3 regions of the Streptomyces sp. NPDC006458 genome follow, and region 3 is predicted to be linked to each of the others. Evidence: riboswitches for the same ligand, from Rfam matches in the RefSeq annotation. Region 3 holds a riboswitch; each other region holds the start of a gene.

Region 1 (9,870 bases), on a different contig from region 3:
GTACGCGGCGAGAACGACGGCGCCCGTACCGACGTACTACGGGGCCTACGGGTCTTTCGGGCACTACGGGTACGGCGTCCAGGGACTCCCCGGCGGCCGTCCCGTCCACAACCCGTACCGCACATGAGGAACCGGCAGCCCTGACGTCGGGGGGTTGTCGTCAGGACCGCCGGTGATTCAGAAAGTCCTCGGGACGCGTGCGCGCCGGGGCGCACGGCCGGGAACATCCCGGGTCGTCAGGGGGTGAGGCCCTTGCTCTGCAGCCAGGCCATCGGGTCGACGCCGCTGTCGGCGCCGCCGGTGTGCACCTCCAGGTGCAGGTGCGGCCCGGTGACGTTGCCGGTGGCACCCACGCGTCCGATCACGTCGCCGGTGTTGACCTTCTGGCCGACGCTGACGTTGATCGAGGACTGGTGGCAGTACCAGATCTCGGTGCCGTCCTCGAGGGTGAGGACGGTGCGGTAGCCGTAGGCCCCGCTCCAGCCGGCCTCGGTGACCGTGCCGGTGTGGACGGCCTTGAGGGGCGTACCGGTGGGCGCGGCGAAGTCCAGGCCCGTGTGGTAGCCGGAGGACCACATGGAGCCGGCCTGTCCGAAGACGGAGGTCAGGGTGTACGAGGAGGTCGGCAGCGTGTACTGACGGGCCAGCTCGGCGAGGCGCTCGGCCTCGGCCTTCTTGCGGGCCTCCTCCTCCGCGGCGGCCTTCTCGGCGGCGGCCTTGGCCTGCGCCTCCTGCTCGGCCTTGGCGGCGGCCGCGGCGGCTTCCTTCTCCGCGGCGGCCTGCGCGGCCTCGGCGGCCTTGGTCTCGGCCTGGTCCTGCTGCTGCTCGGCCTGCGCCATGATGCGGGCGCGCAGGGCTTCCCCGGCGCCGCTGGTGCCCTCGGCGGGGTCGGCCGTGGTGGTGCCGATGGAGCTGAGCGGGGACGTGACCTCCGCGGTCTCCTCGGCGGGCTCCTCCCCGGGCAGGAAGGAACTCACGGAGGGCAGGTCGGGCATCGAGATGGCGACCGGCGGCTTGCCGGACTGGGCGCTGGCCATGCCGCCGGCGCCCACGGCGGCTATGACGCCGACGCCGAGGACGGTGGAGCTGCGGGCGAGTCCGCCGCCCCGCTGCTTGGAGACACGGTGCCTGCCGCGCACGGGGCGGACGGAGTCCGCGGTGGGGTTCCATTCTTCCCACGGGCCGTCGTCGGTGCGGGGGCCGCCGTAGACGAAGGTATCGGTGTCGGCGGTGCGCTGGCCCGGCACGAACGGGGCTTGCGGGACAGGCGGGTTGGACGCCACGTGGGCGTGCTCCTTTCCTTCCTTCTCGCCTACCGGGTTAGCTGACGGGTTCGGAGCAGGAAGGTCTCCTACGCGCGTATATCTGCCGTTTTCACGGCGGATCACGCTCGATTCACCCCAAGTTGGTGGTTCCCCGGTTCCCTTGCGGGATTCGGCGCGTGCGCACGGAGCCGTCTCTTGTGACGGCTGGGACGACCGCGCTGCGTTATCGGACGTTAATAGAACCGGGTGCCCAATTCCAAGCTGTTCGGCTTGATCATTACACTTTCCAGCCAGGACGTTCGCCCCATGAGCGGCCAAAAACGGGCGACTTGACCGCAACTCAGTACCGTCCCAGTTTTTGACGGTGACTCAGATGTTATGCGGAGGGCGTTCATCCGATCACCGGGTGTGACATCGGTGCCAGCAGGCCGCATGCTTCTTCGCCGCCACTCCCGGCCGCCGTACGGCGAGCAGCGCCATGTCGCCCCCGTCCGGCGAGTCGCGCCATACCGCCCCCCTCCGGCGGGCCGCGCCTCGGGGTCGTAGAACTCGCCCAGCGCGCGGTGCTGCCCGAGGTAAAGGAAAAGACTCAGGGCCGGTGTCCATTCGCATGGACACCGGCCCTGAGTCTTCAGTAGCGGGGACAGGATTTGAACCTGCGACCTCTGGGTTATGAGCCCAGCGAGCTACCGAGCTGCTCCACCCCGCGTCGGTGAAACCAGTGTACGCCATCCGCGGGACCGAAAGCACATCGCTCGACGCCCACCCCCGCCGAGCGGCCTTTTCGGTCCTCCGGGGCGCCGGTCGGGCCCTGCCGCCGTACGGCCGCAAGGCCCTCGGACGTCAGCCGAGCAGATGGAGATTGGGCGCCTTGGCCAGCTCCTCGTACGCGGGGAGCACGACGACGTCGACGCCGTGGGCCGCGAGCAGTCCGCTGCCGTCCGCGGCGGTGACGAAGGTGTCGGGTTCGCGCCAGGCGGTGACCACCCGGCGTACGCCCGCGTCGAGGATGAGCCGGGCGCAGGGGGCGGGCCGGGAGGCGCGGCGGGCGCACGGCTCCAGGCTGGAGTAGACGGTGGCGCCGGGCAGCCGCGGGTCGGCCGGGTCGGTCTTGGCCAGCGCGGCCTCCTCGGCGTGCACCACGGGGTCGCCGCCCTCGCGGGAGTGGCCGCGGGCCAGCTCGGTGCCGTCGGCGGCGACCACGACGGCACCGACGCTGAACGCGGTCTCCGACGGCGGGCACTGCGCCGCCAGCTCGCAAGCGAGCCTCAGCCAGTGCCGGTCGGCGGGCACGGCGAGGTCCGCCGCGCCGGGCTGCGTGGGCTCGTAGCGCATCAGCACCACGTCCTCGATGCGCCGGCTCTCCGCCAGCCGCAGCCGCCCGCCCTGGTACCCGCCCGGCCCGAACAGCCGGGGCGCGTCGGGGTCGCCGACGAACAGGGGCGCGAGGACGAGCTGGAGCTCGTCGGCGAGCTGCTGCTGGAGCAGCTGGGTGTGCACGGTGCCGCCGCCCTCGACCATGAGCCGGCGTACCGCGCGTACGTCGTGCAGATGGGCCAGGACGTCCCGCCAGTCGAGCCGGTCGCCGAGGGCGACGACGTCGGCGGCGAGACCGGCCCGTGCGGCGCGCTCGGCGCCCCGGCCGGTCGTGTAGAGGACCTTCTCGCCGCCGGTGTGCCAGAAGCGGGCCTCGGGGTCGAGGTCGCCGGTGGCGCTGACGCAGACCTTGAGCGGGAACTCCGGCCGTCCGGCGGCGAGGCGCGCGGCCCGCCGCTCGGCGGAGTTGACCAGCAGTCGGGGGTTGTCGGCGCGCAGGGTGCCCGCGCCGACCAGGATCGCGTCGCAGGACGCGCGTACCTCGTCGACGCGGTCGAAGTCGGCCGGTGAGGAGAGCAGCAGTCGGTCCGGGCCGGTGTCGTCGAGGTAGCCGTCGAGGGAGACGGCGGCGGAGAGCAGGACGTACGGGAACGGCATCGGCGCGGTCTCTCTCAGCAGGGCGGACTTGGTTCAAGTTTGAATCAAACTTACACTGGCGGCATGACGACCCGCTGGCTCACCCCCGACGAACAGCGCGCCTGGCGCGCGTACGTCGCCGCGACGCACCTCCTGGAGGACGCGCTGGACCGGCAGCTCCAGCAGGACGCCGGCATGCCACATCTGTACTACTCCATCCTGGCCACTCTCTCCGAGGCCCCGGACCGCCGGCTGCGCATGACGGACCTGGCCGAGGCCCTGAAGATCACCCGCAGCCGGCTGACCTACGCCGTCACCCGCCTGGAGAAGGACGGCCTGGTGGCCCGCGAGGGCTGCCCGTCCGACCGGCGCGGCAGCATGGCCGTCCTGACGGGCGAGGGCATGGCCGTTCTGGAGCGCACGGCGCCGGGCCATGTGGAGACCGTCCGCACCCACCTCTTCGACCTCCTCACGACCGACCAGGTACGCCACCTGGAGGAGATCTGCACCCGGATCAAGGGAGGCCTTGAGCAGGCACCCGCCGAGGAGGTGCCCTGGCTGCGGCGCTCGTGCGGCACGCGGGACGAGTGAGGCGTGCGGGGCGCGTGAGGTGTGCGGGGTGCGTGAGGCACGTGAGGTGTGTGAGACGCGTACAGGACGCGTGAGGCGCGCTCGCAGGCAAGCGAGCCACGTCGGGTGAACGTAGGCGCACCGGACGCGTGAGGCGCAGCGGCGAGCGAGATACGCCGGGCCAGCGAGGTGCACGGGGCGGCTGAGGCGCGCAGGAGCGAGTGAGGCCCGCCGGGCAAGCAACCTGCGCGGGGCAAGTGAGGCCCGCCGGGCAAGCAACCTGCGCGGGGCGAGTGAGGCACGTCGGGCAAGCAACCTGCGCGGGGCGAGTGAGGCACGTCGGGCGAGTGAGGCAGGCGAGTGAGGCGCGTCACAAGCAGGTTGCTTCAACTTTCAAGCAGGAGTAGCTTCACCGCCAGAACCTGTGCTTCAAATCTGAAACACACGGCTGACGCCGGACGGAGACCCAGATGCCCGACACCCCCGCCGCCACCCAGCGCGCCCGCGTCCGCGTCCCGCTGAGCTTCCCCGACGGCTACCGCGTGGACGCCGAACTCGTCACCTTCCACGGTCTGGCCGACGGCGCCGAACACCTCGCGGTCGTCCTCGGCACCCCGGCCCCCGGCACCGCCCCGCTGGTCCGTCTGCACTCCGAGTGCCTCACCGGGGACGTCTTCGGCTCGGCCCGCTGCGACTGCGGTCCGCAGCTGCGCGAGGCGGTGGAGCGCATAGCGGCCCGCGGCGGCGTCCTGCTCTACCTCCGCCAGGAGGGCCGCGGCATCGGCCTCTACAACAAGCTAGACGCCTACGCCCTCCAGGACCAGGGCCTCGACACCTACGAGGCCAACGCCGCCCTCGGCCTGCCGGAGGACGACCGCGACTACACCGCCGCCGCCCAGATGCTCCGCGCCCTGGACGTCACCGAGCTGGACCTGCTCTCCAACAACCCCGACAAGGCAGCCCAGTTGCGCGACCTCGGCATCACGGTCCACGACCGCGTGCCCACCGGCGTCTTCACCACCGCCCACAACGTCCGCTACCTGCGCGCGAAGGTCCTCCAGACCCAGCACACGCTGCCGCTGGCGGAACTGGCGAAGGTGACGGTGGGCTGAGCGGGGAGTCCGAAGCCCAGTGCCCGGAGAAACCACCTGCCCCGGCGCCCGGCGGCCGCCGATACTGGACGGGCCAGAGGAACGCGAACGCCCCTCTCCCGACAGCGAGGTCCCGTGCCGCCCTCCCCCTCGACCCGCCACAGCTACGACACCGTCGCCGGCCGCTACGCCACCGAGATCGCCGGGGAGCTGGACCGCAAGCCCCTCGACCGCGCCCTGCTGAACACCCTGGCGGAGCTGGCCGGAGACGGCCCGGTGCTCGACATCGGCTGCGGCCCCGGCCACATCACGGCCCACCTGGCCGGCCTGGGCGCCCGCGTGAGCGGCCTCGACCTGTCCCCCGGGATGTGCGCGGTGGCCCGCCGCTCGACCGGCCTGCCCTTCGCCGCCGCCGACATGACGGCGCTGCCCGTGCGCTCCGGCTCGCTGGCCGCACTGCTGTGCTGCTACGCCCTCATCCACCTGACCGAACCGCAGCGCGCGGCGGCCTACCGGGAGTTCGCCCGCGTGCTGCGCCCCGGCGGCCACGCCCTGCTGGCCTTCCACACCAGCGACACCGACACGGCCCCCGGCGAGTCACGCCGGGTCACCGACTGGTGGGACCACGAGGTCGACCTCACCTTCCACTTCCTGGACCCCGACGCCGAGACCCGAGCCCTGGCCGAGGCGGGCCTGCCCGTGACCGCCCGGCTGGACCGCGCCCCGCACCCCGGCACGGAACACGCCAGCAACCGGACGTACCTGCTGGCCCAGCGCCCGCCGGCCCCCTGAGACACGACAGCGACGGGCCCCGGACGCCGTGTCACCCGGGCGGTCCGGGGTTGCCCGAGATCTCCTCGTCTTCCATGAACCGGATGCCCTCATGGGTCAGTGAGGCGGTGGCGGGAGTGTTGTGCGACGTCCAGTCGACGGCTATCAGGCCCTCGTCGGCCAGATACGCGCAGGCCGCGGACAGGTCGTCGTCGGGCAGCTGAAGCTCGTCGCGCAGTGCCGTCCCGCTGACCTCGGGGCGGTTGCGCTCCATGGCTCCGTACAGACACCGGAGAATGGCGTTGCGGTAGGTCCTGCGTTCACGGAGTGTCGTCATGGGTGGCGCCCTCGGGCTTGCGGCCGACCCTGCGATCGTTTCGCAGCGTCCGACGTCCGGGTGCCCCGCTGTGCGCCGTCCATGCGGTTCTCCCGGGCCGATACGGGCGTCATCTCTCGCGGCCGGTACCGGCGTCACGGCGATGCCCGGCGAGGCCGGTTCCCGTGATGCCGAGAGGTACCGTGGTGAGGGCGAGGGGCATTCGACCCCCGCATCGGATCCCGGACGGGTGGCCCCATGACCGACTCCGACACACCCCGTGGTTCCCGGAACCTTCCGAGCGGCATGCACAATGCCGTGCGGCCGGGCTGCGCACTGCTCCGGCTGGAGACGACGGCGTCGCGCGAGGGCATCCTCGACGGGGCGTGGTGGCCGCGGTCGCGGGACATCGGTGCCGAGCTGCCCGCGCTGGTGAGCGCCCTGGCCGAGCACCTGGGCCCGGTGACCCGGGTCGGGCTGGACGCCAGGTCCTGGGAGGAGCTGCCGACCCGGATCGTCGTCGACGACCGTGTGGTGCACGTGGATTCCTTCGCCGTGGGCGATGACACGGTTCTGATCACCCGGGGCGACCGGGACCACTTCTCGCTGCTCGTCATCCCTGCGGACTCGCCGTCCGAGGCCGCCCGCGCGGCGATGGCCCAGGCCGTGCTGGCCGACAACGTCAGTCCGGCGGAGCAGATCCTCATCGACACACGAAGCGGGGAGAAACTCTTCGGCTGAAGCGGCCGGAGAAGCGGAGACTCCGGCCGCGGCGCGGCATGCCTCCGCGGCTCGAGCGGGAAGGGGTCCTCCGGGCCGCGGTCAGCCCCGCCATTCCACCAGGAGCAGCGTGGCGTCGTCCGTGGTGCGTCCGCCCCGCGCCCGCTTGAGGGTGTGCGACAGCGAGCGCGCCACCGCCCGCACGCCTCGGCCCGTCCGCTCCAGCCGGTTCACCCAGTCGATCAGCTGGTCCTCCCCGAACTGCTCCTCGCCCGCCGTGTGTTCCTCGATCAGCCCGTCCGTGAAGCAGAGGAGGCGGTCGTCGCGCTCCAGGCCCAGTTCGCCGACCTCCGGCTCCGCGCCGCCCAGCCCGACCGGAAGGGTCGTGGGGGCGTCCAGCCGGCGCATGAAGCGGTGATCGCGAATGAGCATCGGCGCCGGGTGTCCCGCGTTGACCCACTGCACCCGTCCCGTGATCGTGTCGAGCCGCATCATCTGCGCGGTGACGAAGTGGTCCAGGCCGAACTGATGGGCCACCGCGTCATCCATGGCGGCGTAGATCTCCGCCAGACCGGTGCCGAGGCGGCGGGCGTGGCGGTACGCGCCGATGGCCACGGTCGCCATGGTGGCCGCGCCCAGGCCGTGTCCCATCGCGTCGATCATGGCCAGGTGAAGGATGTCGCCGTTGAGCGCGTAGTCGAAGCTGTCCCCCGCGACGTCGTAGGCGGGCTCCAGGATCCCGGCCACGGCGACCCGCGGCATGACCATGGCCAGGGGCGGCAGCAGGGCCCACTGGATCTCGGCGGCGACGCTCATGGGTTCGCCGCGGCGGGTGGAGAAGAACAGGTCCGAATAGCCGTGCTTCGTCACCAGGAGGTCGGCTACCAGCGCGGAGAGCCTGCTCAGCAGCCGTCGGTCGTCGTCGTCGACCCGGTCCAGCGTCACGGCCATGACGCCCACCTGGTCCCCGCCGTCCAGCAGGGGCAGGTGGACCCGTACGCCGTCGTCGCCGGGAATCTCGACGGCCAGCGCGTCGAGGAAGCAGCGGCCTGCGGGGGTGTCGTCGATCACCAGCGGGTCCCCGTCCATCAGGCCTTCCCCGGCCAGGGGTACGAGCAGCAGCTGGCCGTAGTCCTGGAGCAGCACCTGTGGACGGCGGCCGCCCAGCTGTTCCACCACGTCGGCGACCAGCGGACCGATCAGGTGCGGCGGAAGTTCGTGCGCGCGGTCCAGCACCGTCCCCAGCAGCGCTTCCCCGAAGCTCTCGGAGCGGTCCGTGCGCCGTCCCGCCGTCATCCGCCCACCCTCTGTGATCCGCACGGACTCGGGCGGCGCGGTCGCCCGAGGGCCGGGGCTGTCCCTTCCATCACCCCATCATGGGCCGTACCGCTCCCCCGCGCCCTCCGGCCGATGCCCCTCCTCGGCACCCGCCAGCATGCGCCGAGCCGACAGCGCGTTCCACGGATCGGCCGCCGCGGTCAGCAGCCTCTCGGCCGCGGCGGCCGGCTCGCCGGGCGGGATGACCAGCAGCTCCCAGCGCCCCACGGTGCCGCACTCCACGACGACGGTGTGGGCCTCGTCGGCTGCGTAGCTCAGAGCGACCTCGATCAGGTGGTCGGGCGACGACACCGTCCGGGGGGCGTCGGCCCACTGCGCGGCGCCCACCCTGACGTGGGTGACCGTGCCGTGACCGGGGTCCAACGAGCCCACGAGGGCGGGCAACTCCAGTGCCAGGGCGTCGCATCGAGGCCACCACGCTCCGTCCAGCGGACCGTGGCTGGACTCCGGTGTGAGGCGCAGCCGCGACAGCGGCATGGTGTACGTGTGCGCGTCCCCCGAGGGGGTGCTTCCGGCGGGCGTGGCGAGCGCGTCCATCGTGCGGTCCCGTCCCGGGCGGCCTCGGACCACCCTCGTTCGTCACTCGCCGGGAACGGCGCCGCCTTGACGGGGGCGCCCGACATGCTCTCGGTCCGTCCCAGGCTACGCCCGGCCCGACCCTACGGCCCGAGGCGCGGGCAGCGCGGGTTCGCTCTCCCTGGAGAGAGTCAGCACGCAGGGCGCACCCCGCCCCGGCAGCCCGACCATCTCTCCCAGGTTCCGCCAGCCCCATGACTCGTAGGCGGCTTGTCCGGCCCCGTCGGACGGACGCAGCAGGGCGACACCGAGTGCGGCGTGCCGATCGGCCAGCAGACTCTGTTGCAGACGGCGGCCGATGTCGCGGTACTGGGCGTGGTGGCACTCCACCACCTGGGTGAGGAGCAGGAACCGGCCGCCTCCGGTGAGCCGTCCGATGCTCTCCTGCAGCCCTCGCTCGGACCGGCCGCCGGGGCCCACCGGGAATCCGAAGGCGCATCCCACCAGCACCGTCGTCTCGGCGACCAGCAACGCGAAGCCGGGCCGTCGTGCGCTGACGGCGAGCCGCCGCAGGAAGTCGCTCCGTTCCCGGTGCGCCTGTTCGGAGGAGCCCGCGGTGGGTGCCACGGCCAGGTCGGCGATGTCCTCGCTCATCCCCTCCGCCTGTTGGCGCGTCAACCGGCGAAGGCGGATGCCGTCCTTGACGACCGTAGGCACGCCGGCCCGGTCGCCGGGCGCTCGCGGCCCGCCGGCGGGCGAACCCGCAGAGTTCGTGTCCCGCACGCCGCGGAGCAGCAGGGGTCGTACCGGACGGGCCGGGGCCGCGAGCAGCAGGGCCGCGGAGCCGGTATCGACGAGAAGCCGTGCGACCTGTGCGCACGGATGGTGCAGCCGCAGCGCGACATGCGCCCGGCCGGCCCGCCGTGACGCCGTCAGGAAGACGTCGAGGCCCTTGGCGTCACAGGAGCCGACGGTGGTGAGGTCGACGTCGATGACGGTCATGCCGTCGCGCAGGCACTGCTCCAGCGCGGCCCGCAGCAGGGGCGCGCTGGCCGGGCCGATCTCGCCCACGAGCGTGACGAGTGCCCGCTCTCCCCGGTCACGCCGGTGGATGTCCAGCCGCCGCACGGTCATCGCCCGGCCCTTCGGCGGGACGGCGCAATGTCCGCGGAAGGACGCGGAGTTGCCGCGATCACGGCGGACATGATGCCGACCCGTCTCCGCACCGTCCGTCGGGCGGCCCGGGGTTCGTCTCTCGCCGAGGGCGACCCGGCAGAGGGCCGGAGTGCGTGATGTCCCCGGTATCTCCACCGTACGTCTTCGGCGACCC
Region 2 (9,870 bases), on a different contig from region 3:
TACGGGCCGTGCTGGACGGCCGGGAGGTGGCCGGCATCGGTCAGCTGCCCCCGGACCGGCAACTGCCGATCGCCTGGACGCCCTATCTGGCCTCGGACGACGTGGACCAGACCGCCGAGGCCGTCCGGTCGTGCGGCGGCACGATCGGGGTGGGACCGCTGGACGCCGACGAGGCCGGGCGCCTCGCGATCGGCTCGGACCCCTCGGGCGCGGTGTTCGGCATCTGGCAGGCCGCCGCGCACCTCGGCATCGCCGTCACCGGCGTACCCGGCGCGACCGCCTGGAACGAACTGCTCACCTTCGAGTCCGCCACCGTCCTGAAGTTCTACGAGACCGTCTTCGGCTTCGAACGCCGCCCGGCCGACTCCACCGGCTCGGACGACATCACCCTCCTTCTGCATGGCCGCCCCGTCGTCAACATCCACGGCGTCGGCAACGCCCTTCCGAGGGACCGGGGCTCACACTGGTTGACGTACTTCGAGGTCGCCGACGTCGACGAGACCCTCCCCCGCCTCACCGCCCTCGGCGGCCACGTCCTCACCCCGGCCCACGACGGCCCCTGGGGCCGCACAGCCACCGTCACCGACCCGGAGGGCGCCCGCTTCGCCCTGATCCGAAGCCACACCTGACCTTCGGTCCGCGGCGGGGACGTACGGACTCCGTCCGCGCGGGCGGGGACGTACGGACTTCGGCCCGTGGCGGGAGACGTACGGGCTTCGGTCCGCGGCGGGAGACGAACGGGTGCAGCCGGTGCCGTCAGGCCGGCTGCACCGGCAGGACGTCCGGGGAGAGGGCCGCGGCCCGGGCCGAGGCGGCGGTCATGCGGCGGCGGTGGTGGTGGCGGCAGAGGACCTCGTAGCCGACGATCTCGTCGGCGGACTGGGTGACGTCGCCGACGACCACCTGGGCGCCCTCGACGACCATCTCGCCGCCGACGGTACGGGCGTTGTGCGTGGCGCGGGCGCCGCACCAGCACAGGGCCTCGACCTGGAGGACCTCGACGCGGTCGGCGAGTTCGACGAGCCGCTGGGAACCGGGGAAGAGCTTGGAGCGGAAGTCGGTGGTGATACCGAAGGCGTAGACGTCCAGGCCCAGGTCGTCGACGACGCGCGCGAGCTGGTCGATCTGCTCCTCCGCGAGGAACTGCGCCTCGTCGGCGATCACATAGTCCGCGCGGCCGCCCTGCGAGAGCAGGTCGACGAGGTAGGCGTACAGGTCGGTGCCGTCCTCGACCTCGACCGCGTCCGTCACAAGGCCGAGGCGCGAGGAGAGCTTGCCCTCGCCCGCGCGGTCGTTGCGGGTGAGGATCACGCCCTGGAGGCCGCGGGCGGACCGGTTGTGCTCTATCTGCAGAGCCAGCGTCGACTTCCCGCAGTCCATCGTTCCGGAGAAGAACACCAGCTCGGGCATGGGAAAGTGAGCACCTTTCGGCGGGGGGAACAAACGGGACCAGGGGTCAGGAGCGTACTTCGAGCAGCGGGACGAGCTGCTCGACCGGGGTCATCGAGCCGTGGTTGCCGACCATCGCCGACTCCTTGGGCTCCCGCTCGGAGGCGATGATCAGGACGTCGTCCCGGGCGGCGGCGACCACATCGCCGATCCGGGCGTACACCCGTTCGTCGATGTGCGGGCCGAACCAGCCCGCCGCGATCGCCTCGTCCCGCGAGGCCACCCAGAACTGTTCGCCGAGCACCTCGCGCCAGCAGGCCAGGACGTCGTTCTCGGCGCCCGGCAGCGCGTAGACGTGCCGCGCGCGGCCCTCGCCGCCGAGCAGGGTGACGCCGGCCTGGAGCTCCCAGTCCTCGTCGAAGTCGATGCGGTGCTGCTCGTCGAACGGTACGTCGATCATGCCGTGGTCGGCCGTGACGTAGAGCGCGGTGCGCGGCGGGAGCCGCTCGGCCAGCCGCTGCACGAGCCGGTCGACGTACATCAGCTGGCCGCGCCAGGTGTCGGAGGCGACGCCGTAGCGGTGCCCGGCGCCGTCCAGTTCGGCGTAGTACGTGTAGACCAGGGCGCGGTCGGCGGCGGCCAGCTGCTCGGCCGCGAAGTCCATGCGTTCCTCGCCCGTGAGCCGCCCGTGGAAGGTGCCACCGCTGAGCGCGACCTTGGTGAGCGGCGTGTTCTGGAAGGCCGGGGAGGACACCTGCGCGGCGTGCACGCCGGCGTCGTGGGCGAGCTGGAAGACCGTGGGGTACGGCTGCCAGGGGCCCGGCGGGGTCCACGGTTGCCAGCGCAGCTGGTTCATCAGCTCGCCGGTGTCGGGGTTGCGCACCGTGTAGCCGGGCAGGCCGTGGGCGCCCGGCGGCAGGCCGGTGCCGACGGAGGCGAGGGAGGTCGCGGTGGTCGCCGGGTAGCCCGCGGTGATCGGGCGGCCGGTACCGCCGCGCGAACTGGCGAGCAGCGAGGCCATGAACGGGGCCTCGTCCGGGTGCGCCCGCAACTGCTCCCAGCCGAGGCCGTCGATCAGGAACACGCAGGCGCGGTCGGACGCGGCGAGCTCGGTGATCGTCGCCGTCGTGCCGGGCACGCCCATGCCCGCGGCGATCGTGGGCAGCAGGTCGGCGAGCGAGCCGCTGCCGTACTCGGGTACGGGCGCGGACTCGACGGCGAGAGGTTCCGGGTGGTCCCAGGAGGCGGCGTGCACCATCAGCGGGCGGTGTCCGCGGTGGCCTCGGAGACGGCCTGGGCGAAGGCGAGCGCCTGGCGCACCGTCTCCGGCCCGTCCCCGGCCTCGCTCACCCGCAGGCTGAGGTCGTCGGCCGTGGAGCTGCCGGTGTAGCCGTGGTCGGCGTCGCAGTTGGGGTCGCCGCAGGCGGCGGGCTCCAGGTCGATGCGGGAGACCGCGCCCCAGCCGATGGTCAGCACGACCTCACGGGGCAGGGTGCCCGGCGCGTACTGCTCGGGGTTGGCCACGACCCGGCTCACCACGACCGAGGAGATCCGGTCGAGCTTCACCGACTCCGTGGAGGTGGTGGCGTACGGCGTCGGGGAGGTGGTGTCGGCGGCCTGCTCGTCGGTGTGGCTGACGATGAACCGGTTGCCGGTGAGGACCAGCACGGTCACATGCCGACGGACCTCGTTCTGGTCGAACGTGGTCTCCTGGTGGACCAGGTACGACCGGATGGGCTCGCCGCCCACGGCGGCCTCCACCGCCTCGGCCACGAGGGCCGGGTAGTAGCCGCTGCGCTCGATCGCCGCACGCAGCCCCTGGGTCGTCGTACTGGTCTTGGCCATGATGTCCATCCTACGGTGGCGCACTGACTGCGAGGGACCGGTCACGCACTCCTCGGTATACCCAGGGACGGGCCGGGGGTGCTCGGTACGCGGGCCGGGTGCGCGGACCGAGATCGTCGGCACTCGGGCAGGACGCGCGGGCGGAGGTCGTCAGTACACGGGCAGGGTGCGCGGGCGGAGGTCGTCAGTACACGGGCAGGGTGCGCGGACCGAGGTCGTCGCGCGCAGGCGGCGGGGCCAGGCGGACGGAGGCGCCCAGCACGCTCAGGCCATGCGGGGAGACGACGACCGGTTCCAGGGTGACGGCGACCACCTCGGGGTGGTCGTCGACCAGCCGGGACACGCGCAGCAGCAGTTCCTCCAGGGCCGGGGTGTCGACCGGGGTCGAACCGCGCCAGCCGAACAGCAGCGGCGCCGTCCGGATCGACCTGACCAGCGAGGTCGCCTCCCGGTCGGTGACCGGGATCAGCCGGTGCGCGGTGTCCCCGAGCAGCTGGGACGCGGCTCCGGCCAGCCCGAACGACAGCACGGCACCCGCCGCCGGGTCGATCACGGCCCGTACGACGGTGTCGACCCCGCGCGGGGCCATCGGCTGCACGACCGGCCGCAGCTCCTCGGGGGAACCGAACAGCTCGGTCAATTCGGTGTATGCCCGCCTCAGTTGCTCCTCGTCGGCCAGGTCGAGCCGGACACCGCCCAGGTCCGCGCGGTGCCGCAGATGCGGTGCGGTGGCCTTGAGGGCGACGGGGTATCCGAGGACCCGCGCGGACTGCGCGGCAACCTCGGGGGTGGGTGCCGGCAGGGCGCGCAGCACCCGTATCCCGTACGTCCCGAGCAGATCACCGGTCTCGTCGGTGCCGAGGGTGAGCCCCTGGCCCCGGGCGAGCAGCCCGCCGATCAGCGCGGCGGCGCCCTTCTCGTCGATGTCCTCGTACTCGGGGACCTTGCCCGGGTCGGTGGCCTCCCGCCGCCACTGGGCGTACTTCACGGCTTCGGCGAGGGCGCGCACGGCTCGTTCGGCGGCGGGGTAGGCGGGAATGAGGCGGGGGGCCGCGCCGGGTGCGGGTGGGCCGGCGGGGGCGGTGCCCGGTGTCTCGGCGGGCCGCCCGGCCGTGGCGTGGGGCTCGCGGTCCGCGGGGCGGAACGGGTGGGCGCCGCCCGCCCTGTCACCGGCCTGGGGCGCGGTGCTCGTCGCGGCCGACAGCGCGGCGGCGAGTCCACCGAGCTCGACGTGCACGACGAGCACCGGCTTGCCCGGCGTCTGTGCCGCCGCCGACCGCAGGGCCTCCGCCAGCTCCGCGTCGTCGGGCGAGCCCTCCCCGATCGCCGGGATGGCCGTCACGACGACCGCGTCGCACGTCTCGTCGGCCAGCGCCCGGGACAGCGCGCGCCGGAAGTCCTCCGCAGACGCCCCGGTCGTCAGGTCCAGCGGCGGCAGCGGCCGCAGGTCCTGGGACAGGCACGCGTCGTAGGTCAGCAGCCCGAGGGACTCGGAGTTCCCGAGGATCGCCACCCGGGGGCCGCCCGGCAGCGGCTGGCGCGCGAGCAGCAGCCCCGCGTCGACCAGCTCGGTGATCGTGTCGACCCGGATCACCCCGGCCTGCCGCAGCAGCGCGGACACCGTGTCGTGCGGCAGCCGCGTCGCCCGTACCGCGTGGCCCTGCGGGGCGGCGCCGCCGTGCCGGGCGCCCTGCACGACGACCAGTGGCTTCATCGCCGCCGTCCGCCGCGCGAGGCGGGTGAACTTGCGCGGGTTGCCGATGGACTCCAGATACATCAGGGCGACGTCGGTGTCCGGGTCGTCGTACCAGTACTGCACGACGTCGTTGCCGGAGACGTCCGCGCGGTTGCCGGCCGAGACGAAGGTGGACACACCGGTGACGCCGGTGACGCCGCCGCCGCGCCGGTGCAGCCGGGACAGCAGCGCGACGCCGATGGCCCCGGACTGGGTGAACAGCCCGATGCGGCCGGGCCGGGGCGGTTCGGGCGCGAGGGAGGCGTTCAGGCTGACCTCGGGCGAGGTGTTGATGATCCCGAAGGCGTTGGGCCCGATGATCCGCATGCCGTACGCGCGCGCGTGGCGGACGAGTTCACGCTGACGCGCGCGGCCGTCGGGCCCGCTCTCGGCGTACCCGGCGGAGATCACCACGAGTCCCTGCACCCCGTGTTCGCCGCACTCGGTGACGACGTCGGGCACGCGTCCGACGGGCACGGCGACGACCGCGAGGTCCACCGGCCCGGGGATGTCCCGCACCGAGCGGTGGGCCGGCACCCCGTCGAGTTCATTCAGGTCCTCGGGGAAGGCCCGGTTGACGGCGTACAGGTGTCCGGTGAAGCCCGCTTCCCGGATGTTGCCGAGGATGCCGCGGCCCACGCCGCCGGGGGTGCGGCCGACGCCGACGACGGCGACGGAACCCGGGGCGAGCAGCCGCCGCACGGACCGCGCCTCGGCGCGCTGCTCCCGCGCGCGCTGCACGGCGAGCGAGCGGTCGGTGGGTTCGAGGTCGAACTCCAGGCGTACGACACCGTCCTCGAAGCTGCGCTTCTGGGTGTACCCGGCGTCGGTGAACACCTTGATCATCTTGTTGTTGGCGGGCAGCACCTCGGCGGCGAACCGGCGGATGCCGCGCTCGCGGGCGACGGCCGCGACATGCTCCAGCAGGGCGGAGGCGACACCGCGGCCCTGGTGGGCGTCCTGCACCAGGAACGCCACCTCGGCCTCGTCGGCGGGGGCCGAGGCGGGTCGGCCGTCGGCGCCGATGCGGTCGTAGCGCACGGTCGCGATGAACTCGCCGCCGACGGTGGCCGCGAGGCCCACCCGGTCCACGAAGTCGTGGTGGGTGAAGCGATGGACGTCCTTGGCGGAAAGACGTGGGTAGGGCGCGAAGAAGCGGTAGTACTTCGACTCGTCGGAGACCTGCTCGTAGAAGCTGACCAGTCGCTCGGCGTCGTCGACGGTGATGGGGCGCACGCGCGCGGTGCCGCCGTCGCGCAGCACCACGTCGGCCTCCCAGTGGTCGGGGTACTCCTGCCGGTCCGGCGCGCTCTGCATGGGCCCCAGCGTACGGCTCGCGTACGACAACGGCGCGGGGCAGTCTGTGGAGGAAACACGCCGGGCCGAGGCCGCGGTCCGGCGACCGCGGCGGTATGGGACGGAGGGCCGTTCCCCGTCCCCAGGGCCACGGGACGGAGGACCGTTCCGGGCACCCCGCACAGTGTGGAACACTGGTCTAGACAACCCTGAGAAAGTGAAGGGCAGCATCACATGGCTGAGCGCCGCGTCAACGTCGGCTGGGCCGAGGGTCTCCACGCCCGCCCCGCCTCCATCTTCGTCCGAGCCGCCACGGCCGCAGGCGTCCCGGTGACGATCGCCAAGGCCGACGGCAACCCCGTCAACGCGGCCTCCATGCTGGCCGTCCTCGGCCTGGGCGCCCAGGGTGGCGAGGAGATCGTGCTCGCCTCCGACGCCGAGGGCGCGGCCGCCGCTCTCGACCGTCTGGCGAAGCTGGTCTCCGAGGGTCTTGAGGAGCTTCCCGAGACCGTCTGAGCGGCCCGAGCAGCTCACCCCGAAGCCGCGTCACCCGTCCGGGCGACGCGGCTTCACCGTTTCCCGGAACGGCACCAGAATTCATCGAAGAGAGGCGAGGGAATTCCCCGGGCATGCCTTTGAGCGCACAGCCGGAATTATCGGCGCACGCGAAGAAGGGCAGCGGAAAGACACCTCCACCACGAATATCTCCTCTTTGTATACGGTGCGCTTGTTAATGCCGCAGGCCCGACATGTTTACGGAATGTTGCGAAGTCCTCACCCGGTCGCCGCGGTCCGCCGATCCGGGAATACGCAGCCGGTGCGCCGCGCTCGCCCGTTCGGCGTGCAGCGCGGTGATCGCCCGCGCGCGTTCGCTGTCGCCGCGCGCCACGGCGTCCACGATCGCGCCGTGCTCGGCCCAGGACTCCACCGGACCGGCCGGCGGCTCCACGGAGTACATCCAGGCGATCTTGTGCCGCAGCTGGGTCAGCACGGAGATCAGGGCGGGGCTGCCGGAGGCCTGGGCGAGCGTCTCGTGGAACCAGCTCCCCAGGGACCGCAGATCGTCGCTGCTGCCGCGCCTGGCTCGCTCCTGGCCCAGTCGCACGAGACCGCGCAGCACCTTCAGATGGGCCTCGGTGCGCCGCTGGGCGGCCCGGGAGGCGCCGAGCGGCTCCAGCAGCATGCGCATCTCCAGGAGGTCCGCCGCCTCCTGCTCGGTGGGTTCGGCGACGCAGGCGCCCGCGTGCCGCCGGGTCACCACGAACCCCTCCGCCTCCAGCGTGCGCAGGGCCTCCCGGACGGGGACGCGCGAGACGCCGTAGCGCCGCGCCAGGACGTCCTCGGTGAGCCGGCTGCCGCGTTCGTAGACACCCGCGATGATGTCGTCCCGGATCGCCGTGCACACCGAGTGCGCCGGAACACGCATGACCGACCTCCGCATTAATCCCCATGAAACGTCGACGATTGACGTGTGTTCAGCGACTCTATTGCAATCACGCCGCATTTCCGAAGGCAGGCCGGAATCCATGAATACTTTTTGGACATACGACCGTCCCGGACAGCCGAATCGAACGCTCCGGCGACGGGCGGCGAACACGCTGACGACGGGAGCGAGGCTCCCTCGACGGGATCGGGACTCCGGGCGGCAGGAACGCCGAAAGCCCCGGCCGTGACGGCCGGGGCTTTCGGGACGAGATGCGCGAGTGACGACTAGCGCGGATCACTACATATGCGGATCACTACGTACGCAGGTCGCGGCGTCCGCAGGTCATGACGTACACGGGTCGCGACGTACGTGCCGGTGCGGGGATCAGAGGTTCACGCCGTGCGAGCGCAGGTAGGAGATCGGGTCGATGTCCGAGCCGTACTCCGAGGTCGTGCGCGCCTCGAAGTGCAGGTGCGGGCCGGTGACGTTGCCGGTTGCGCCGGACAGGCCCAGCTGCTGGCCCGGGACGACCGTCTGGCCCACCGAGACGGCGATGGAGGACAGGTGGCCGTACTGGGTGTAGGTGCCGTCGTGCATCCGGATCACCACCTGGTTGCCGTACGCGCCGCCCCAGCCCGCCTCGACGACGGTGCCCATGCCGACGGCCTGGACGACCGTGCCGCTGGCGGCGTGGAAGTCGACACCGGTGTGACTGCCGGAGGACCACACGGCGCCGCCCGTGCGGTAGCCGGTGGAGACGTAGGAGCCGGCGATCGGCGACACGAAGGTGTTCAGTCGCTTGCGCTCGGCCTCGCGGGCGGCACGCTCCTCGGCCTCACGGGCCGCCTCGGCCCGTGCCTCGGCGCGCTTCTTGGCGGCGGCCTCGGCTCGCTGCTCGGCGAGCGCCTCCTCGGCGGCCTGCTTCTGCGCGGCGGCCTGGGCGTCGATCTGGTCGGCGACGCTGTCGCCGATGGTGACGACCGGCAGCAGGCCCGTCTGCTCGGCCTCGGGCTCGGCCGCGAGAGCCGGTGCGGCCAGGGTGCCGATGACGCCGGTGGTGGTGAGCGCCGCGACGCCCGCCGCGCGGACGGTGCCGCGCTGCATCCGGCTGGGACGACGATGCTTCCCGGTGGCGCGGGTGAACGCCATGTAGTGGCTGGTCCTTTCCTTCCCTCTCGCCTACCGGGTTAGCTGACGGGTTCGGAGCAGGAAGGTCTCCTACGGACCCCCTCGCCTGAGCGCGGGCGTCCGATTCACCCCAGGGACTGCGATGGGTCCCCGGCTCCCCTGGCTCGCGCCGTGGGGGGACTCGGCGATGACTGTCCGGTGCCGCGGATGCGGCGCACTGCCTGACGAACAGCCCGCATGACGCTAAGGGGCCGGTCTTTCAATCCTCAAACCGATCAGAGGTTTTGTAGCGCACGCCACAGGGCAGAAGGGCTCCCTCTCCCGCAATCCCTCACCAATTCAGACAAAAACGGGCCCTGGTGACGCTCCGGTCACCAGGGCCCCACGCGCGCTTGACGTGAATCTCACCGCCACGCGCGCGTGCCCGCACGTCCCTACTCGGCCGTCACGACGGTGACTTCACCGATCCCGAGGGCCTCGACCGGCTCCTTGATCTGCGCCGCGTCACCGACGAGGACCGTCACCAGCCGGTCCACCGGGAAGGCGTTCACGACGGCCGCCGTGGCCTCCACCGTGCCGGTGACGGCGAGCTGCTGATACAGCGTCGCCTGGAAGTCGTCGGCCAGGTGCTGCTCGACCTGGTCGGCCAGCGTGCCCGCGACGGCGGCGGCGGTCTCGTACTTCAGCGGCGCCACACCGACCAGGTTCTGTACGGCGACGTCCCGCTCGGCGTCGGTCAGGCCCTCCGCCGCCAGCGTGCGCAGCACCGTCCACAGATCCGCCAGGGCGGGGCCGGTGTTCGGGGTGTCGACGGAACCACTGATGGCCAGTAGCGACACGCCCGAGCCGTCGGGCGCGGAGCGCAGCACCTGGCCGAACGACCGCACGCCGTAGGTGTAGCCCTTCTCCTCGCGCAGGACGCGGTCCAGGCGGGAGGTGAGGGTGCCGCCCAGGCAGTACGTGCCGAGCACCTGCGCGGGCCACACACGGTCGTGCCGGTCGGACCCGGCGCGGCCGATGAGCAGCTGGGTCTGCACGGCACCGGGCCGGT
Region 3 (9,870 bases):
TCCGCGGCTCGTGCCTACGTCCTCGACACCCTGGCGGAGTGGGGGCTGCCGTCGGACACCGACGCCGCCGACAGTATCCGGCTCATCGTCTCCGAACTCGCCACCAATGCCGTACAGCACACCTTCGGGCAGTCACCCACCTTCACGGTGGACATGCGCCTGGAGCGTGACGAACATCTGCGCATCGGTGTCACCGACAGCCACCCGAGATTCCCCAAACGGCTTCCGGCCGCCGTGCAGCAGGACAACGGCCGCGGCATGGTCATCATCCGCTGGCTCACGGCGGAGTGCGGCGGCAGGCTCCGCGTGCGTCCCACACGCGAGGGCGGCAAGACGGTCGCGATCGACCTCCCGTGGACCGTCCCGGCCCAGCCCGTCCCGGCGGCGGGCCAGCAGGAGCCGTGACACCTGGGCCCGCCCCACCCGGCGTGTCCGGCCTCCCACGGGCCCTCAGGCCACGCAGGGCCGCCGCAGCGGCTCCGGTCGGTGCCTGGCGCCGCCACGGAGCTCCCGGGTGCCGTACGGCGCCCCCGGCGCCCTATTCACCTGCCGTCGTCCGTGAGTGGCCTGTGCGGGCCGTCTCGGGCTGCTCGGGCAGTTCCCCGGCGCCCCCTGCGGGGCCCGTGCGGTGGACCCGGGCGGTGACGGCCTGTCAGGGTGGCCGCACCGCCCGGGAGCGGATCAGCTGACGCGGCCGTACCAGACACTGCTCGTCCAGATCTTCTGGAGCCGCACCACGTCGCCGGTCTTCGGGGAGTGCCAGATCTTGCCCTTACCGGCGTAGATGCCCACGTGGTAGACGTTCGAGCCCGAGTGGAAGAACACCAGGTCCCCGGCCTTGCGGTTCCTGGACGAGATGTGCCGGGTCTTGTTGTACTGCTGGGCCGCCGTGCGCGGCAGGGTCTTGCCCGCCTTCTTGTACGAGTAGAGCGTCAGCCCGGAGCAGTCGAACCGGTACGGCCCTGTGGCGCCGTACCTGTACGGCGAGCCCTTCTTCGAGGCGGCGACCTGGAGCGCCTTCGTCGCGGGCGTGGCGGCGGCGGCCTCGGCGGCGCCCCCCGGCACCACGAGCGAGCCGCCCACCGCGGCGATGGTGAGAGCCGAGGCCGTACCGGCCCGGGCCATGAGCGACGGGACACGATTCTGCGCGGTCATGCGCAACCCTTCGTCAAACCGCCTGAGAAGGATGACCTGTCGGATTCGGACTGGCGAAGTAGCCCGGCCGCCCGAAGGCGGCTTCACCCCAAGGACCACTCGGAACATGCGCTCCGGCGGCCCGTCGTGCCTGGGTCCTCCACTCCTGCCGATCCACTCCTGTCGACCGGTCATCCGGGCGGCGGCAGGACTCGGCGTCCGCCCGGATCGCCCCGCCGCGGTGGCGGGGGCTTGTCGTCAGACAGGGATCTTCACTCACAAGTGACCGAAAAACCCAATGGAATCGGGTATTTGTGTTGTTGCTCACCACTCACCCGTTCGGGTGGACACAGTGATCAACCGGGTCCCGTCGAGACCGCGGAACGGCCCCGGACCAGCGGCGGAACACATGGCTCCGCCCTGCGGCCACGCGCGCTGCGCAACCTTTCGGGGTCCGCGGGACGAGGGGTTTCTACGCCGAAAGGGGGTACGTCATTTGGTCCGTTTAAAGGCTGGTCCGGACGGTCCGGTGTCCGGGCCCGGAGGCGGCGCGACGCACGGTGCGGACGCCTCCGGGTGACGGGCGGTCAACTCGCGCTCCATCCGCCGGGGGGCGCTCGGCCGACTCGGGTGAACGGGTCGGCCGGACGGACGGTGCCGGGCGGCGTCCGGCGGCCGGGGCCGTCGACCCGGACCGCGCCTTCAGAGCGCCGCCCAGTGCCACCGCGGCCGGCCCCGGCGCGGCCCCGACGGTCAGGGTCAGGGTCAGGTTCAGGGCCGGTCGGCCGCCGCGGCGCCGTCGAAGTGGGACACCGAGCGGATCGGCGTCGTACGTCGTCCCCGCGCCGGGCGGCAGTCACTGGCCGAGGACGCCGAGCGGGCTCCGGCGCCATCTGCGGTGCGGAGGAGGCCCGGAGAAGGGTTGCCCGACAGGGCGGCCATGTCCGAGGCGAGGCGGGCCCCCGGCGGGGCCGATCAGCGGGACGAGGCCCGCGCCCGCGCCGCCGACGGCCGGCGTCGCCGGACCCAGGGCCCCGGCCTCCGTCCACCAGCACCCGTCAGCACACCCGGTCGGCTGTGCGCGAGGCCGTCGCGACCACCCCGAACGGGCCCGCGGCACCCACCGGCACGACCACGGCGCGTCCGCCCCGCAGTCCGCCCGGGACGACCAAGGCAGCGAGCAACTCGGGCTCCTGGCCGGTCAGGACGACGACTCCGTACGCGGACCGGTCCGCGACCGCCTGCCGGGCGCGTCCGCGAGGGCGTACCGATGGGCGTCGAACGTGCCTTCCTGCTGCTCCAGTTGAGGTTCGAGGCGGGCGGGTGGCGGCGGTGGGTCCCGGGGTGTCACCCGGGTGGCGGGCCAGGCGAAGGCCCCCAGGGCGAGGGGCGACGAGCGGGGCGGGGGGACAAGCGCGATCAGGCGGCGGGCGGGCTGGGGTGGGTGTGGAGGGCAAGGGTGGGTTCCCCGCGGGGGCGTGGGCCACGGTGGTGGCGCCGGGGAATCGGGTGGTGACGCCGAGCGGCGGCGCTCGGGGATGGCGCTCGGAGATGGCGCTTGTGGTGGCGTACTCGCCTCCGCCGCCCGCTCTCCGCCGCTTGTCAAGAAGGAACGTTCGTTTTAACTTTCTGGCCATGGCCCGCGTATCCCAGGAACACCTCGACGCCCGCCGCCGGCAGATCCTCGACGGCGCGGCCCTCTGCTTCGCCCGCAACGGCTTCCACGCCACGTCCATGCAGGACGTGCTCAAGGAGGTCGACCTGTCCGCCGGTGCCGTCTACCGCTACTTCAGCGGCAAGGACGAGCTGATCGGCGCGATCGTGACGGAGGCGCTGGAGACCGTGGGGGAGGTCTTCAACGGGGCCGCCCGGGAGACGCCGCCGCCCCTGCCGGACGTGCTGATGCCCCGGGTGCTGGCGGAGATGCGCGAGCGGCGGCCGCTGCTGCTGGAGGGCGGCGAGTGGATGTTCCCCCGGCTGTTGGTCCAGGTGTGGACCGAGACCCTGCGCAACGAACAGCTCGCCGCGCTGCTCGGGCCCGGTTTCGACCGGATCCGGGACGCCTGGCGGGAGGTCGCCGAGTCCTACCGCCGGGCGGGCCTGCTGTCCGAGGACGTGGACGCCGACACGCTCGCCCGGGTGATGGTCGCCGTGGTGCAGGGATTCGCCGTGCAGACGGCCCTGTTCGGGGACATCCCCGAGGAGACGCTGCGCGCCGGACTGCGGGCGCTGATGAGCCTCGGCGGATCACAGCTCGGTTAACGTCCCCGAAACTCGGCGCAACTAGCCTGCCCCACCACGCCACCAGGCAGTTTGCCCGGTGACAGCGGCGACCGGGCCCCGCACGGCCCGGAGCGAGGATGTGAGGTGGGACGTGCAACTGACCCCGCACGAGCAGGAGAGGCTGCTGATCCACGTGGCGGCCGACGTCGCCGAGAAGCGCAGGGCCCGCGGTCTGCGGCTCAACCACCCCGAGGCGGTGGCCCTGATCACCTCGCACCTCCTCGAAGGCGCCCGCGACGGACGCACCGTGGCCGAACTGATGGCCTCCGGACGCAAGCTGCTCACCCGCGACGACGTCATGGACGGCGTCCCGGAGATGGTCCACGACGTCCAGGTCGAGGCCACCTTCCCGGACGGCACCAAGCTCGTCACCGTCCACGACCCGATCGTGTGAAAGGGGGCGGCTCGATGATTCCCGGCGAGATCCTGTTCGCGGACGGCCCCGTGGTCCTCAACGAGGGCCGTGAGGTCACCCGGCTGACCGTCCTCAACTCCGCCGACCGGCCCGTACAGGTCGGCTCCCACTACCACTTCGCCGAGGCCAACCCCGGCCTCGACTTCGACCGCGCCGCCGCCCGCGGCAAGCGGCTGAACGTCGCCGCCGGCACGGCCGTACGGTTCGAGCCCGGCATCCCCGTCGAGGTCGAACTCGTCCCGCTCGCCGGCGCGCGGATCGTGCCCGGACTGCGCGGAGAGACCGGAGGTGCCCTCGATGCGTGAGATCTCCCGTGCCGCCTACGCCGACCTGTTCGGGCCGACCACCGGCGACCGCATCCGGCTGGCCGACACCGACCTGCTGATCGAGATCGAGGAGGACCGCTCGGGCGGCCCCGGACTCGCCGGTGACGAGGCGGTGTTCGGCGGCGGCAAGGTCATCCGCGAGTCCATGGGCCAGGCGCGTGCTACGCGCGCAGACGGCACCCCGGACACCGTGATCACCGGCGCCGTGATCGTCGACCACTGGGGTGTGGTCAAGGCCGACGTCGGCATCCGCGACGGCCGGATCACCGGCATCGGCAAGGCGGGCAACCCCGACACCATGGACGGCGTCCATCCCGACCTGGTGATCGGCCCCGAGACCGAGGTCATCGCGGGCAACGGGCGCATCCTCACCGCCGGTGCCATCGACGCGCACGTCCACTTCATCTGCCCGCAGATCGCCGACGAGGCGCTGTCGTCGGGGATCACGACCCTGGTCGGCGGCGGCACCGGACCGGCGGAGGGATCGAAGGCCACGACGGTCACGCCCGGCCCCTGGCATCTGGCCCGCATGCTGGAGGCGATGGAGGCCTACCCCCTCAACATCGGCCTCCTCGGCAAGGGCAACACCGTCTCCCACGAGGCCATGCTGTCCCAGATCCGCGGCGGCGCCCTCGGTCTGAAGCTGCACGAGGACTGGGGCTCCACCCCGGCCGTGATCGACGCCTCGCTGACCGTCGCCGAACGGACGGGCATCCAGGTCGCCATCCACACCGACACGTTGAACGAGGCGGGATTCGTCGCGGACACTCTCGCCGCGATCGCCGGACGCGGCATCCACGCCTACCACACCGAGGGCGCGGGCGGCGGGCACGCACCCGACATCATGACGGTGGTCTCCGAGCCGCACGTGCTGCCCAGTTCCACCAACCCGACCCGGCCCTTCACCGTCAACACCGCCGAGGAACACCTCGACATGCTGATGGTCTGCCACCACCTCAACCCGGCCGTTCCCGAGGACCTCGCCTTCGCCGAGTCCCGCATCCGGCCGTCGACCATCGGTGCCGAGGACATACTCCACGACCTCGGCGCCATCTCGATCATCTCCTCCGACTCCCAGGCCATGGGCCGCGTCGGCGAGGTGATCCTGCGCACCTGGCAGACCGCGCACGTGATGAAGCGCCGCCGCGGCGCCCTCCCGGGCGACGGGCGCGCCGACAACCGGCGGGTGCGTCGCTATGTCGCCAAGTACACGATCAACCCGGCCCTCGCCCAGGGACTCGCCCGGGAGATCGGCTCGGTCGAGACCGGCAAGCTCGCCGACCTGGTGCTATGGGAACCGGCGTTCTTCGGCGTCAAGCCCCAACTCGTCGTCAAGGGCGGCCAGATCGCCTACGCGCAGATGGGCGACGCCAACGCCTCCATCCCCACCCCGCAGCCGATCCTGCCGCGCCCCATGTACGGCGCCATCGGGCGCGCCCCGGCGTCCAACTCGGTCAACTTCGTGGCACCTTTGGCCGTCGAGGCCGGGCTGCCCGAACGTCTCGCGCTCGGCAAGCGGTTCGTGGCCATCGAGTCCACGCGCTCGGTGACCAAGGCCGACATGCGCGAGAACGACGCCCGGCCGCGGGTCGAGGTCGACCCCGACAGCTTCGCCGTGCACATCGACGGTGAACTCGTCGAGGCCACCCCGGCGGCCGAGCTGCCCATGGCCCAGCGCTACTTCCTGTTCTGATGTCCCGGGCAGCGCTTCTCGTCCTCGCCGACGGCCGCTTCCCCGCCGGAGGTCACGCGCACTCCGGTGGGGCCGAGGCGGCGGTCAAGGCGGGGCGCGTCACGGACGCGGCGACGCTGGAGGACTTCTGCCGGGGGCGGCTGCACACGGCCGGACTGGTGGCCGCGGGGCTCGCCGCGGCCGCCGCGCGCGGGATGGACGTGGAGGAGTTGGACGCCGCCGCCGATGCCCGTACGCCGTCGCCCGCGCTGCGGGGTGCCGCGCGCAGGCTGGGGCGGCAGCTGTTGCGGGCCGCTCGCCGGACCTGGCCGTCGCCCGAACTCGACGCTCTGGCACGGCGGTTTCCCAAGGGGGCGCATCAGCCTGTGGTGCTGGGTGCGGTCGCGCGGGGTGCGGGGCTCGGGGCGCTCGACGCGGCGCACTGTGCCGTCTACGAGAGTGTCAGTGGGCCGGCTACCGCGGTGGTGCGGCTGTTGAGCCTGGATCCGTTCGAGGCCACGGGGGTGCTGGCGCGGCTCGCGCCGGAGCTGGATCTGGTGGCTGATCGGGCGGTGGAGGCGGCCGGGCGGGCCGTGGGTGAAGGGGTGGGGGTGTTGCCCGCGGTGTCCGCTCCGCTGCTGGAGTTGTCGGCCGAGGTGCATGCGGCGTGGCCTGTGCGGTTGTTCGCTTCCTAGTGGTTTTCTCGCCCCCGCCGCCCCTGCCCGTCCCGTCCCCAGGGGCTTCGCCCCTTCGACCCCGCCAGGAGGCTCCGCCCCCTGGACCCCCGGCCTTTGCCCACCCACCGCCCGGAACTGTCAGTTGAGAGGGGCCGGTAAGGAAGGTGCGCCTCGTCCACCCGTCGTCCGGAACTGCCAGTCGAGAGGGGCTGGAGCGGAAGGTGCGCCTCGTCCACCCACCGCCCGGAACTGTCAGTGGAGAGGGGCCGGTAAGGAAGGTGCCTCGTCCACCCACCGCCCGGAACTCTCAGTCGAGAGGGGGCCGGTGCAGAGGGGGCGCGGCCCATCACCCGAGTTCTTCGGCCTGGTCGTTTCGGGCCGTCACCAGTCAAGGAGCCGTGAGACATGCATCTCGATCACATTCACGCCGGTGCCTCCGCTGTCAGTGCCGATGCCCGGCGGCCCGACGGGCGGCGGCGGGCGTTGCGGGTCGGGCTCGGAGGGCCCGTGGGGTCCGGGAAGACGGCGACCGTCGCGGCGTTGTGCCGGGTGCTGCGGGAGGAGTTGTCGCTCGCAGTCGTGACCAATGACATCTACACCCGCGAGGACGCCGAGTTCCTGCTGCGCGAGGCCGTGCTGCCGCCCGAGCGGATCGCCGCCGTGGAGACCGGGGCCTGTCCGCACACGGCGATCCGGGACGACATCTCCGCCAACCTGGAGGCGGTGGAGGACCTGGAGGACGAGGTGGGGCCGCTCGACCTCGTCCTCGTCGAGTCCGGCGGCGACAACCTCACCGCCACCTTCTCCAAGGGGCTGGTGGACGCGCAGATCTTCGTCATCGACGTGGCCGGGGGCGACGACATCCCGCGCAAGGGCGGACCCGGCGTGACCACGGCCGACCTGCTGGTCGTCAACAAGACCGACCTCGCCCCGTACGTCGGCTCGGACCTCGCGCGGATGGCGGCCGACGCCAAGGCGCAGCGCGCCGAACTGCCCGTCGTCTTCCAGTCCTTGCGCAGCGAGGAGGGCGTCGCACAGGTCGCCGCGTGGGTGCGCGGGCAGCTCACCGTGTGGCGGGCCCGCGGATGAGCGGCGTACGGGCCACCGCGCGGGTCGTCGCCCGCGCCGACGGACGGGGCGGTACGTCCTTGCCCGTCCTGGAGAGCGAGGGGCCGCTGGCGCTGCGGCGGACCAGGGCGCACGGCGACGAGGCGCACGTGATGCTCGTCGGCGCCATGAGCGGGCCGCTCGGCGGCGACCATCTCACGGTCCGGGCGGAGGCCGGCGCCGGCGCCCGGCTGCGCGTCGGCTCGGCGGCCGCCACCATCGCGCTGCCGGGACAGACCAAGACCGAGGCCCGCTACGACGTCCTGCTCGACGTGGCCGACGGCGGCGAACTGCACTGGCTGCCCGAGCAGTTGATCTCGGCGCGCGGCAGCGATCTGCATGTCACCACCCGCGCCGACCTCGCCGCCGGCGCCCGGCTGGTGCTGCGCGAGGAACAGGTACTCGGGCGGGCCGGGGAGGAACCCGGGCGGCTCACCAGCCGTCTCACCGTGCGGGTCGACTCTCGCACGATCCTCGACCAGGAGCTGTCCTGCGGCCCCGGAGCCCCGGGCGGATGGGACGGCCCGGCCGTGCTCGGAGGACACCGTGCGGTCGGCCAACTGGTCGTCGTACGACCCGAGTTCGCGGACCGTCCGGTGACGGCCCGGGTGCTGGGGGAGGGGGCCGTGCTGATGCCGCTCGCCGGGCCGGCCGCACTCGTCGGCGCCGTCGCGCCGGACGCGCTGCGGTTGCGCCGGGTGCTGGACGAAGCACTGGGCGAGCTCGACCAGAGTGACCGCTGACCGGGCACACGATCCCGGTTATCGGATTGGCAAAGAACCGTCGCCGCCTCTGTCCCGGAACACCTCACAGCCACCAGGATCGCCCGTACTCGTGTCAGAACGTCGAAACGTTGTACGGGGAGGACTACTTGAGAGGCATGAGAGCGAACAGGCGTACGGCCGCGGCAGGGTCGGCCGGTGCGCTGATCGCCGCGACGCTGATCGCCGGGGCAGTGACCGCGCCCACGGCCAGCGCCAGCCAGGGTGACACCCGCCACCGCACCGTCAGTGAGGCGCAGGGCGTCGCGATCGCCGCGGCCCGCGCCGCCGGGACGGGCATCGACTGGCAGGACTGTCCGCCCGACTGGGGCCTGGAACAGCAGATCAAGTGCGGCTGGGTCAGCGTGCCGCTCGACTACGCCAAGCCGTACGGCAAGCAGATCAAGCTCGCCGTCGACCACATCGGCAACACCGGCACCCCCGAGGAGCGCCAGGGCGCCCTCGTCTACAACCCCGGCGGCCCCGGCGGCTCCGGTCTGCGCTTCCCGCGCCGCGTCGTCACCGGCGCGCCCGTGTGGGCGAAGACGGCCAAGGCCTACGACTTCGTGGGCTTCGACCCGCGCGGTGTCGGCAAGTCCACGCCGATCTCCTGCGTCGACCCGCAGGAGTTCGTCAAGGCGCCCAAGATGGACCCGGTGCCGGACAGCGAGGACGACAAGCGCGCCCAGCGCAAGCTCGCCCGCGAGTACGCCGACGGCTGCTACGACCGCAGCGGCGAGATGCTGCCGCACATGACCACGCCCAACACCGCGCGCGACCTGGACGTCATCCGTGCCGCGCTCGGCGAGAAGAAGCTGAACTTCCTCGGCGTCTCCTACGGCACCTACCTCGGCGCGGTCTACGGCACGCTGTTCCCGACGCATGTGCGCCGCATGGTCGTCGACAGCGTGGTCAACCCCTCCCGCGAGAAGATCTGGTACCAGGCCAACCTGGACCAGGACGTCGCCTTCGAGGGCCGCTGGAAGGACTGGCAGGACTGGGTCGCCGCCAATGACGCCACCTACCACCTCGGCACCACCCGCGACGCCGTCCAGGCCAAGTGGCTCGAACTGCGGGCCGCCGCCAAGAAGAGCCCGCTCGGAGGGGTCGTCGGCCCGTCCGAGCTGATCTCCTTCTTCCAGAGCGCCCCGTACTACGACAGCGCGTGGGCCTCCCGCGCGAGCGTCCTCAGCGCATGGGCCGCCGGTGACACCCAGGCCGTCGTGGACGCCGCCGCGCCCGACATGACCGACACCGCGGGCAACGCCGCGTCGGAGAACGGCAACGCCGTCTACACGGCCGTCGAGTGCGCCGACGCCAAGTGGCCCACCAGCTGGAAGAAGTGGGACCGCGACAACACGCGGCTGCACCGCGACCACCCGTTCATGACCTGGGCCAACGCCTGGATGAACCTGCCGTGCGCCACCTGGCCCGCCAAGCAGCAGACCCCCGTGAACGTCAAGGCCCGCAAGGGTCTGCCGCCCGTGCTCATCGT

The links. Region 3 has a riboswitch for cyclic di-AMP ahead of ABZZ79_RS18465 (C40 family peptidase). Riboswitches for the same ligand answer to the same signal wherever they lie in the genome.
Region 1: another riboswitch for cyclic di-AMP. It lies ahead of ABZZ79_RS27980 (M23 family metallopeptidase); the one in region 3 lies ahead of ABZZ79_RS18465 (C40 family peptidase).
Region 2: another riboswitch for cyclic di-AMP. It lies ahead of ABZZ79_RS19370 (M23 family metallopeptidase); the one in region 3 lies ahead of ABZZ79_RS18465 (C40 family peptidase).

Annotation. Positions count from the first base shown of each region.
Region 1 covers NZ_JBEXPR010000022.1:134,141-144,010, reverse strand. Annotated here, with positions in the region: gene ABZZ79_RS27985 (PrsW family intramembrane metalloprotease) at 1-127, shown strand, start outside; gene ABZZ79_RS27980 (M23 family metallopeptidase) at 237-1,283, opposite strand; cyclic di-AMP (ydaO/yuaA leader) riboswitch at 1,295-1,450, opposite strand; tRNA gene ABZZ79_RS27975 (tRNA-Met) at 1,901-1,974, opposite strand; gene ABZZ79_RS27970 (dihydrofolate reductase family protein) at 2,109-3,239, opposite strand; gene ABZZ79_RS27965 (MarR family transcriptional regulator) at 3,303-3,809, shown strand; gene ribA (GTP cyclohydrolase II) at 4,259-4,900, shown strand; gene ABZZ79_RS27955 (methyltransferase domain-containing protein) at 5,015-5,671, shown strand; gene ABZZ79_RS27950 (hypothetical protein) at 5,703-5,987, opposite strand; gene ABZZ79_RS27945 (DUF5994 family protein) at 6,225-6,707, shown strand; gene ABZZ79_RS27940 (PP2C family protein-serine/threonine phosphatase) at 6,789-7,982, opposite strand; gene ABZZ79_RS27935 (DUF5994 family protein) at 8,061-8,561, opposite strand; gene ABZZ79_RS27930 (STAS domain-containing protein) at 8,667-9,674, opposite strand.
Region 2 covers NZ_JBEXPR010000013.1:114,427-124,296, reverse strand. Annotated here, with positions in the region: gene ABZZ79_RS19405 (VOC family protein) at 1-629, shown strand, start outside; gene ABZZ79_RS19400 (thymidine kinase) at 757-1,410, opposite strand; gene ABZZ79_RS19395 (nucleotide pyrophosphatase/phosphodiesterase family protein) at 1,457-2,647, opposite strand; gene ABZZ79_RS19390 (DUF5998 family protein) at 2,647-3,243, opposite strand; gene ABZZ79_RS19385 (GNAT family N-acetyltransferase) at 3,419-6,286, opposite strand; gene ABZZ79_RS19380 (HPr family phosphocarrier protein) at 6,500-6,781, shown strand; gene ABZZ79_RS19375 (GntR family transcriptional regulator) at 6,996-7,691, opposite strand; gene ABZZ79_RS19370 (M23 family metallopeptidase) at 8,076-8,840, opposite strand; cyclic di-AMP (ydaO/yuaA leader) riboswitch at 8,853-9,016, opposite strand; gene ABZZ79_RS19365 (pitrilysin family protein) at 9,254-9,870, opposite strand, start outside.
Region 3 covers NZ_JBEXPR010000012.1:145,413-155,282, forward strand. Annotated here, with positions in the region: gene ABZZ79_RS18460 (ATP-binding protein) at 1-405, shown strand, start outside; gene ABZZ79_RS18465 (C40 family peptidase) at 682-1,155, opposite strand; cyclic di-AMP (ydaO/yuaA leader) riboswitch at 1,160-1,362, opposite strand; gene ABZZ79_RS18470 (hypothetical protein) at 2,193-2,318, opposite strand; gene ABZZ79_RS18475 (TetR/AcrR family transcriptional regulator) at 2,770-3,396, shown strand; gene ABZZ79_RS18480 (urease subunit gamma) at 3,509-3,811, shown strand; gene ABZZ79_RS18485 (urease subunit beta) at 3,826-4,137, shown strand; gene ABZZ79_RS18490 (urease subunit alpha) at 4,130-5,851, shown strand; gene ABZZ79_RS18495 (urease accessory UreF family protein) at 5,851-6,525, shown strand; gene ureG (urease accessory protein UreG) at 6,913-7,596, shown strand; gene ABZZ79_RS18505 (urease accessory protein UreD) at 7,593-8,357, shown strand; gene ABZZ79_RS18510 (alpha/beta hydrolase) at 8,495-9,870, shown strand, end outside.